DNA from 2 places in the Gracilimonas sp. B-17 genome. Region 2 is predicted to be linked to the other one. Evidence: riboswitches for the same ligand, from Rfam matches in the RefSeq annotation. Region 2 holds a riboswitch; the other holds the start of a gene.
What was found. A riboswitch is a leader RNA that binds a small molecule or an ion and turns the genes downstream of it on or off. The one in region 2 is predicted to bind thiamine pyrophosphate.

Region 1: it holds a riboswitch for thiamine pyrophosphate, as region 2 does, so the genes downstream of both, AC13FX_RS00640 (TonB-dependent receptor) here and AC13FX_RS07355 (TraR/DksA family transcriptional regulator) in region 2, are expected to answer to the same signal.

Annotation. Positions count from the first base shown of each region.
Region 1 is NZ_JBSXOA010000008.1:575-5,504, reverse strand. It holds gene AC13FX_RS00645 (NAD(+)/NADH kinase) at 1-742, shown strand, start outside; gene AC13FX_RS00640 (TonB-dependent receptor) at 1,002-3,458, opposite strand; TPP riboswitch at 3,511-3,604, opposite strand; gene AC13FX_RS00635 (alpha/beta fold hydrolase) at 4,392-4,930, shown strand, end outside.
Region 2 is NZ_JBSXOA010000011.1:568,164-573,093, reverse strand. It holds gene AC13FX_RS07360 (efflux RND transporter permease subunit) at 1-1,811, shown strand, start outside; TPP riboswitch at 2,086-2,178, shown strand; TPP riboswitch at 2,522-2,614, shown strand; gene AC13FX_RS07355 (TraR/DksA family transcriptional regulator) at 2,781-3,191, shown strand; gene AC13FX_RS07350 (phosphoribosyltransferase) at 3,242-3,898, shown strand; gene AC13FX_RS07345 (BCAM0308 family protein) at 3,910-4,398, shown strand; gene AC13FX_RS07340 (flavodoxin domain-containing protein) at 4,554-4,930, shown strand, end outside.

The DNA.
Region 1 (4,930 bases), on a different contig from region 2:
CGGTAATGCCGTTATACAAAAAACCGAAAGTGATCTGGACTCCATCCGGGCAAGTGATATCATTCTGGTGATGGGTGGTGACGGCACCATCCTATACACGGCCCGTATATCCAAAGACCTTCACAAACCGATCCTCGGAATCAATAGTGGCCGGCTTGGATTTATGGCCAACACTCAGATCGAAGACCTGGAACCGGCCCTTGACCGGCTTCTTGAAAATGATTTCACCTTAGACAAACGCTCTTTCCTGAAAGCCACCACTTCCCGCGGGGATGAATTTCACGCCCTGAATGAGTTCTTATTCACCAGAAAAGATTCTATTTCCATGGTGAATGTATCGGCTGAATATGATGGCAGCCTCATTAACACCTATTGGGCAGATGGTCTGCTTGTAGCTTCCCCCACCGGTTCTACAGCCTATAACCTGGCCTCCGGGGGGCCTATCGTAGCTCCCGGAACCGAGGTCTTTGTGGTAACTCCCATCAACCCGCACACCCTGACTACCCGCCCATTGGTACTGAATTCGACCAAACCTCTCAAGATCAGGATCGAAAAACAGCAAAGTGAGGTACTCTTTTCATATGACGGACAAGTCCATGAGATCGAACATTTTCCCTTTGAGATCGAGATCCTGAAATCGGACCTGACCTTCGACCTTATTCACCTCCCCGGTCAGGATTACTTCGAGACTCTTCGCAACAAACTGATGTGGGGAATGGATTCTCGGCGAAGCAAGGAATAGGGCAGAGTTTTGAGTTTTTAGTGTTTAGTTTTGAGTGACTTTAGACGGAAGACCGGGGACGGTTGACCGACAGTGCTCGTTGCGTAGTTCTGCTGCGCAATGCCCTATTGAGGCTCCGCCTCATACTATGAACTGAGTTCAAACATATTTACGGCCGACTTTAGACCACGCTAATATTCAATAATGAAAAAGCCCCGATCTCACGAGCGGGGCTTTTTGAATGCTTTCTGGCCTTTAAAGTCTGTTACTTGCCGAATGATCAAAACTTCCAGGTTACCTGAAACAGAAAGTTTGTTCCGGCTTGAGGATAATAGTAGTTAAAGTTCACCGGTTCACCGGCCTGCAGCCAGCCAAAGGTATATCCGTTGGTTTCATACTCATGGTTGAAAATATTGTTAACCTGCAGGGTGGCCGTGATACCTTCCAGCAGAGATATTTTATCGAGAGCATAACTTAGTCTCAGATCGTTTACAAAATAGGGATCGATGGACCGGCTATCAGTTTGGGTGTTATCCAGATACTGGCGGGACACATACTTGCTGATCAGTTCCGCATTCAGTCCTCCGGATTGATACCCGATGATACCATTGGTGATCACAGAGGGTGAAAAGGCAATATCCGTATCTTCGTAGGTCGTGGCCTGCTGACCCAGATAGTTGAAGTTCGCATCATACTGATCGGTAAACTGCGTGTATTCCACGATCTTATTTCTACTGAAGGTCGCATTGGCTGACAGGCTCAAATGCTCTGATAAACTCACACCACCCTGTAGTTCAAGCCCTATCCGATAACTCTCAGGCACATTTTCCCTGACGATCTCACCAACGTCATTGATCGCCCCGGTGGGCACCAGCTGATCCCGATAAAACATTCCGTAGACATTGGCCCCCACGTAGTGACGGCTGAAATCACCCCGATAGCCCAGTTCAACGTTATAGAGTCGCTCCGGATCTGGACGGCTTTGTGGGGTTGAGTCTACATATTCATCACGCGTTGGCTCTTTACCACCTATGGCAAAGGATGCATAGACTCGCTGACGTTCAGGCAGGTTATAAACGAATCCGAACTTTGGATTAAAGAAGGTCAGTTCATCACTCTGCTGAATAGCCACTAGGCTGTCACGAACGTTACCCCCGGTTGAACTTTGAACGAATCCATTCCCAAGAAAGTCGTAGTTAACATTACGAATCTGAAGGTCAACATAGGTATTCAGGTTATCGGTGAGCCCATATTGCAGTTTTCCGTAAAGATTGAAATCCTTTTTGATACCGTCATTATCATAGTATCGGTCTTCAGTTTCACTGTCTCCGGCATAACGGGCCCATATGACTTCCCCGAAATGGGCTCCATCATAGTAGCTGTAGCCACCACCAAAGGTTACATTCCAGGTATCATTAGGGGTATATTTCGTTGAAAATATGGTCCCATAAAAATCATTATCCAGCCAGCGGCGCCGTACGAGGTCAGATTCGGTTGGTGTAGAGGGGAGGACCGGCTCAATGCCATAGTCTTCAAGGTCTTCACCTGCTTTGTACTCCTCATAAAACCCAAACCCTTTGGTATAAAATGCCGAGATATTGGCATTCCAGGTATCGGTCAGCATATACGAATAGTGCAACTGGTAATAATTCTGCTGATAGTCATCAACCTGATCCTCATACGGTTCACCGGCTTTTTCAGTTCCTGCTTCATTAAAGGTACGGTCATTCTCAAGTACACTTTCCTCGATGCCATACCAGGCCTGATAGGTGCGTTCCTTACCGGAAAACACATCCGCTCTCAGTAAACTGCGATCACCGTGGTGGGCAGCTGATAGGAAATAGGAATCCAGATCGGAACTGGCGCGATCGATAAATCCATCTGAATCAATTTTTGAGAGACGGCCTTCAAACTGCCATCCGTTTTCCATGAGTCCGGATCCCAGCTTCACATTGTACTTCTGAGTGTTAAAAGATCCCACACCGGTATTGATCTCTCCAAATGGTGCCACCCTGGAGGAACTGGTCTGAAGGTTGATCGTACCGCCAAAAGCGCCGGCCCCATTGGTCGAGGTCCCCACGCCACGCTGTATCTGAATGTTCTGAGTTGAAGAACTCAGATCAGGCAGGTTCACCCAAAACACGGCATGAGATTCTGCATCATTGACCGGGATCCCGTTGATGGTCACATTGATACGTGCCGGGTCGACTCCACGAATGCGGATGCCCGTATATCCGATACCGGCACCGGCATCAGAGGTTGTAGTGACCGACGGGGTGCTTTGCAGTAAATAGGGAACATCCTGCCCCAGGTTGCGCCGGTCGATCTCTTCACTTTCCACATTGGTATAGGTGATCGGTGAGGATTCATCGGCCCTGGTGGCACTCACAAAAACATCATCCCCGATATAGGTCTCAGGAAACATGAAGATCTCGCCTGTTTTATTTGGTACAGATAGATCAACTTCCCGGTCTTTATATCCCAGGTAAGTAATAAGTAAAGCCCTTTTTCCATTTTCAGAAAGCCTGATCTCGAAAGAGCCGTCATCTTCGGTAACAACCCCTCGGGAGGTCCCTGCCTGCCGTACGGCCGCGCCTGCCAGTGGTTCCTTGGATTGAGCATCCAGCACGGTTCCGGAAATGGTTTGTGCCAGCGTTGATTGATGGGTTAAAAAGAGTAGTGGTACGGTGAGTAGCAAAGCCGTAAACAACGACCTTACAGTAATAGAATTGAACATTGAATTCCTCCATAAAAACTTAAAATTAATGGAGGAGGTTAACTTGCGTAACTGTGCGGTAAACAGGTTTCCCTACGCCGGTATTATCCGGTTCAGGTATCAGGGTGTAATCTCAGCCCGCTATGCAAGCACCCCCAACCTTGGTTGTGAGCTTTAAAGATACGAGGCTTAAGAATATCGAACAAGGAACATTCAATTTTGATTGAAGAAGTGGTGTATTTAAATATTGTGATCATTATTTGCTATCACAATTTATAACTAAACCTCATCTAGCTCTCCCTTTCTTTTGGACCGCCAAAAGAAACAAAAGCTCCCGGCTACGAAAACCGAGCTGAGTCTGACTCCATTTCGCTAAAAGAAATCAATGCTCCTTTTCCTGGCTTGCCCATATATCTAGTACCATGCGGTATGATTTCTTTCTTAACGCTACATTGCGCCATACTCTTTACGCTCATTTTTCTAAGGCCGAATTATTTTTGTGGCATTTTTTAGGGTTTCACTCCCATTCCATGTTGTCATTCTGAGCGAAGCGGGGTTAATTGCAGGGTTGGGAGGCTTGCCGCGAAGGATATCAAACTTAGATCTGGCAGGTAGTACTCACTTTGAGATCCCTCGTGTTCAACATCTTAACCCCTTACAAGTCAGCGCGCACTCGGGATGACAACTTAATTTCACACCATTCACTCCTCTCTTCGTCATTCTGAGCGAAGTGGTGTTTGAAGTAGGGTTGGGAGGCTTGCCGCGAAGAATCTCAAAGTTTAACTAGGCAGACAGTGCTTACGTTGAGCCCCGCTGCTTCGAAGTTTTAGGCAGTTATCAAAGATCTGGATTGAGTACCAATATTCAATATTTGCTCTCTGAAGATGGAGTTACTTATTTTTGAATGTTGCGGTGGGTAATTCCGTTTTAGAGTCGAACTTAATAACTCCTCTGATGAGAAAACCCGATCTGATATCAAAGACCATCAACTTCACCCTGAGAATTTCTTCCTACAAGGAAAAATTAAATTCTGATTGGTGGAAGGCTCCTTCCTCTCAAAGTGAGCCACCGACTGACCTGAGAAACGAGTATGAGGTCAGTCATAAAACAAAAGACGTTTGGAAGATCTGGAATATTTCCTCATCAGAAGAAAGGTCGAATAAAGCGATCCTGTTCATACATGGTGGAGGTTTTACAAAAAGCTTCATGAAGTTTCACTGGAATATGATCAGGGATCTTTGTGAAAAACTGGATCAGGATATCATAGCTCCTGATTATCCATTACTGCCTGAAAGTTCAGCCTCTGAGGTTATCTATTTTTTAACAGACCTTTATTCGGACCTACTCGAAAAATACGGTGCCGAAAACCTGACCATTGTTGGGGATTCGAATGGAGGAGGCATCGCGCATTCCCTTTGCCAGTTCTTTGTCAATACCAAGGTTCCTCAGCCTTCCCAATTGATACTTTTATCTCCCTGGCTGGACCTAAGTCT
Region 2 (4,930 bases):
GCATGATCCGTACACTCATAGAAATTGAAACGATCGTCGATGATGTTAAAGGCTCATTCGGCATCGGGGTACTTATATTAATGCTGGCTGTGGTTGGATACTTTTATATTAAAAGTTATCGTATTCGATTCGGGAATGTGTTAAATGGCAGAAGACTGTTGACTCAGCTCAAGGAAGTTCCGGCTCATACGATCATTATGGGATTACCTTTGGTGCTTAGCCTGTGCTGGACTTTTGGACTCGCCTACCTGCTCTATGGTCACCTCAATATTATGACCTCAACACTTGGTTTGCTTTTATTCGGCATGGGTATTGATTTTGGGATCCATTTCTTTGCCCGGTACACAGAAGAACGTGGTACCGGAAAACCAGTAGAAGAAGCTATTGAGACCACATTTATGACAACCGGTCAAGCCATTTTTGCTGTTGGTATAACAACCGCTGCTGCTTTTTTCATACTTATGCTTGCCGATTTCAAGGGGTTCAGTGAATTTGGAACTATATCCGGAATTGGCCTGATGCTTGCGATAGTGGCTTATATCATTTTTTTACCGGCTTTGCTCGTTTTACTTGAACGCAGTCCATTTCTGAACCTTCATACCGAAACTTTAACACCACACAAAAGTGACGCTGAATTTCCTGTTGGTTCAAACAGAAATATTAACAAGTGGAAATTTATTTCCATGGGTGTCATTGGGCTTTCGGTAATCATAACTGCCATAGCTGTGATCGAAATTCCAAACCTTTCATTTGAATATGATTTTGGAGAATTAGAACCTGAATATGAACGTTATCATGAGATGAACAGAGTAGCTTCTACAGCCTCACGGGGCCGAAGTGATCGGAACTCAGCCTACATCATTGTAAACGATCCCTCAGTAGCTATTCAGGTAGCAGATATATTGAGAAAACGTATGGATATGGATTTCAGCTCCCCCACTATCAAAGAGGTTGAGATCTTTCAGGACCGTTATCCTTTTGATGTCGATAGTGCCAATAAAAAGATCGAGCGAATTACCAAGATCAATGAATTACTGGATGACCCTTTTCTTATCAAATCTACGAACCGGGATATTCTTAGGCTTAGGGAGGCCGCTTCTACACAACATATCATACCACTAGACAGCGTACCCGATTTCATAAAGGCCCCTTTTACATCTGTTTCAGGTTTAGTTGGGAATCTTGTGATCATTCGCCCTGCCGTAGGGTTATCTGATGGGCGTAACTCTATGGATTTTGCAGATGATGTGAGCTCAGTCACCTTAGCCAATGGAATCACTTACTATGCCGGTTCTACGTCTATTGTGGCTTCAGATATGTTGCGATTGTTAATGGATGAAGCTCCGCTAATGGTTGCACTCACCATAACCTTCATTATCATATTTAAGTTGTTGATCCTTAAAAATATCAAATGGGTGATCCTGGCACTTTTACCTTTGATTGCCAGCTTTATTTGGCTATTTGGAATAATGGTCTTATTTGGCTGGAAATTGAATTTTTATAACCTCGTGGTATTTCCAACCATTCTGGGTATTGGAGACGACAGTGGAATTCATATGGTGCATAGATATAAAGAAGAAGGAAAAGGATCGATCGGAAAAGTGCTTAGGTCTACCGGAGAGCATATTAGTGTTAGCATCTTTACTACCATGCTTGGTTTCAGTGGCCTGTTGTTTTCTATCCATCCGGGGCTAAGAACGATTGGAGAACTAGCCGTTTGGGGAATTGGTCTTTCACTGCTTGCAGCTTTGGTGTTGCTGCCAAGTATCATCTTTATGATGGAATATTTATCAGGAAGTAAACAAAAATAAATCACCCTACAATATTAGCCCGGAAAATACTTACATGATATTGAGTTATTACCCTGCTTTATAAGACCCTTTCATGGTATAGATTAATAACAGATTCTTTGACTTAATGGTAGTTAGTTTAAATAAAGTGTACAATCTTCATCTCTTTAAATAGAATGAAGATCAACTGGGAAAATATGCCGCCAGTTACTGATCAGACAGGTCTTTATTGATCTTTTTAGTTAGTGTATATCGGTTATCAATAAGGAATGCCCGTTAAACGGCAAACCAGAAAGCCGACCATTGAGGGTGCTTGTAATGAGCTGAGATCATACCTCAATAACTTGATGCGGACTATACCGACGAAAGGAAATGGCCGACTTTCTAATTATTGAGTAGCCCGAAGCTTAATTGCTTCGGGCTTTTTTTATGTAATTATAGATTACGGGTAGTGCAAGTCATGAGCATTACATTTTAGGAGTGGAAATTCCTACAACCCGATTCTCCTATTCCCTGCATCTGTTCACATTGGCATGAATTACATTAGGTCAGAGTCTTTGATTTAATGGTAGTTAATTTTAAAAAACAGCATAATCTCTGATCCTTTAAATAGAACAGGGATCAACCGAAAAAAGAAGCCGTCGGTTACTGCTAAGATCAATCCAATGGATTTTTTGAAGAGTATGCTTCGGTTATCAGTAAGGAATGCCCGTTAAACGGCATACCCGAAAGCGAACTGTTGAGGGTGCTTGTAATGAGCTGAGATATTACCTCTATTACTTGATGCGGTTCATACCGACGTAAGGAAACAGTTAACTTTCTAATTATTGAGTAGCCCGCAGTATTTATACTGCGGGCTTTTTTTATACCTGGATGCAGTGAATTCTACTACAAAAAAAATAAATATCTGCTGTCAGTAAATATTCATCTGGAGTATTAAGATCAGTGAGTGGTCTTAAATTTAATTACACTAATCCCTAATTCATCGCCATGGAGATCTCTAAAGTCAATATCCCTTCTTCTCCCCTAGATAAAAGATCACTGGACTATTTCAGAAAGATACTTTTGTCTAAACGTAAAAATGCTGAAGAAGAGATCCGCTTGCTTACTGAGAATATCAACATACTGGATAATGATAATGACCCGGATTATATGCCGGCCTCTGATATTCAGGAAGCAGGAACAGATACACAAAGCGACACTCTTAATTATCAGCTCATGGAGAGAACCCGAAAATATATCAAACAAATAGACGACGCATTGGAACGCATCGATAATGGAACATTTGGTATATGTCAGGCGACAGGTCAACCCATTTCCAGGGCTCGTTTAGAAGCTGTACCACATACACGATTTAGTATCAATGCGAAAAATTCAAACCTTTCTGATTATGAAAGTTAAATTGACCAAACTGAGAGAGGCAGTCCGCCAAAACCCGGATTGAAAAACCCATGTTCAAAAACCGACAGGATGCCGCAATTAAATTGGCAAGGGCTTTAGAGAAATATAGAGAGGAGAAGCCCCTGATATTGGCCATTCCAAGGGGTGGTGTTGAGATCGGATACTACCTGGCGAAAGTTCTTAACTGCGATTGGTCTATACTCATATCTCGAAAACTGGGATATCCAGGACAACCTGAGACCGCTTTTGGTGCTATTGCAGAGGATAAAAGTCTTTTCTTCAATCCACGGATCAAATCACATCTTGATCGAAGTTTGATAGAAAAGGTTATTAAGAAGGAGCAAACAGAGATCAAGCGGCGGATCCATACTTACAGAAAAGGAGCTCCGATCCCGGATATAAAAGACCGAACCATCATCTTAGCGGATGATGGTATTGCTACAGGGGCTACTCTATTTGCTGCCATTCAAATGTGCAAAAAAGCCGGGGCTGCTAAGATCATTATTGCTGCTCCGGTATCAGGTCCTGAGATCCCAAGGCTATTGAAGGATGTTGTATCTGATGTTGTGATTCTGGAAACACCTGAGAATTTTTACGCGGTATCCCAGGCATATGAGCATTTTGAGAATCAAAATGATGCAGAGGTACTAAAATTCATTAAACGATCAAAATTCAGAAATGAGCCATTAATGCTTCAAAAGGTATAAATATAAGCTGTATGAAAGGAAAGAGATATTATTTTAAACAAGAACGTACCCGGATCTTTGACGATGACCGCCACGACCCTTACCAAAGAACGCAGAAATTGCCTGATCCTACCATTTGTCCGGATTGCGGATCTGTTTTTACTAATGGGCGATGGACTTGGAAATCCTTAGAATTTATTGATAACAAACAGATCTGTCCGGCTTGCCAACGCATCCGGGACGATTATCCCGCAGGATATATCGAGGTCGAAGGATCATTTTTTCAGTCTCATAAAGATGAGCTCCTGAATTTGATTCGAAACCTTGAAAAACAAAAATCTGAGCAACATCCTCTGGAACGTATCATCAAGATCTCTGAGTCTGATGGTAAACTGACCATTACTACAACAGGAATGCATCTGCCAAAAATGATCGGGGATGCTTTGAGGAATTCGTATGAGGGTGAACTGGATATATCCTATGATGCTGAAAGTTTAGCTCGTGTACGCTGGATCCGGTAGTTTTTTAAGGTACAGCCTACAGATTATAATTTCTGATATTCTAGACTCTCCTTTATGTAAGGGTATTCCTTACCCTCATTTTGCCAAATACCTGACCGTACCGAATCCATGCAATATATATCATTGTCCTAACTTATCACTCATATCCCATCACCATGAAGTTATTGATCGTATACGGTACTGTAGAAGGACAAACCCGTAAGATCTGTGAAAGATTAAAGAATGAAGCAAGATTGAACGGACATACAGTCTCACTGAACAATTCCACCGGTCCAAATTTAAGTCCGTTTGGCTTTGATGCAGTCATAATCGCCTCTTCCGTTCATAATGACAAATTTCAGGACTCTATTGAGCAATATGCCGGTGACTATGCAAAGGTCATGAATAATGTTGTTGGCGTCTTTGTGACCGTTAGCCTGACTGCTGCCAATGATGAACCCGAGGGTTGGGAAGAGCTTGAAGAAATTACCAAGGATTTTTTGAGCCGAACAGGTTGGCATCCAACTTTTATCGAACATTTGGCCGGAGCTAT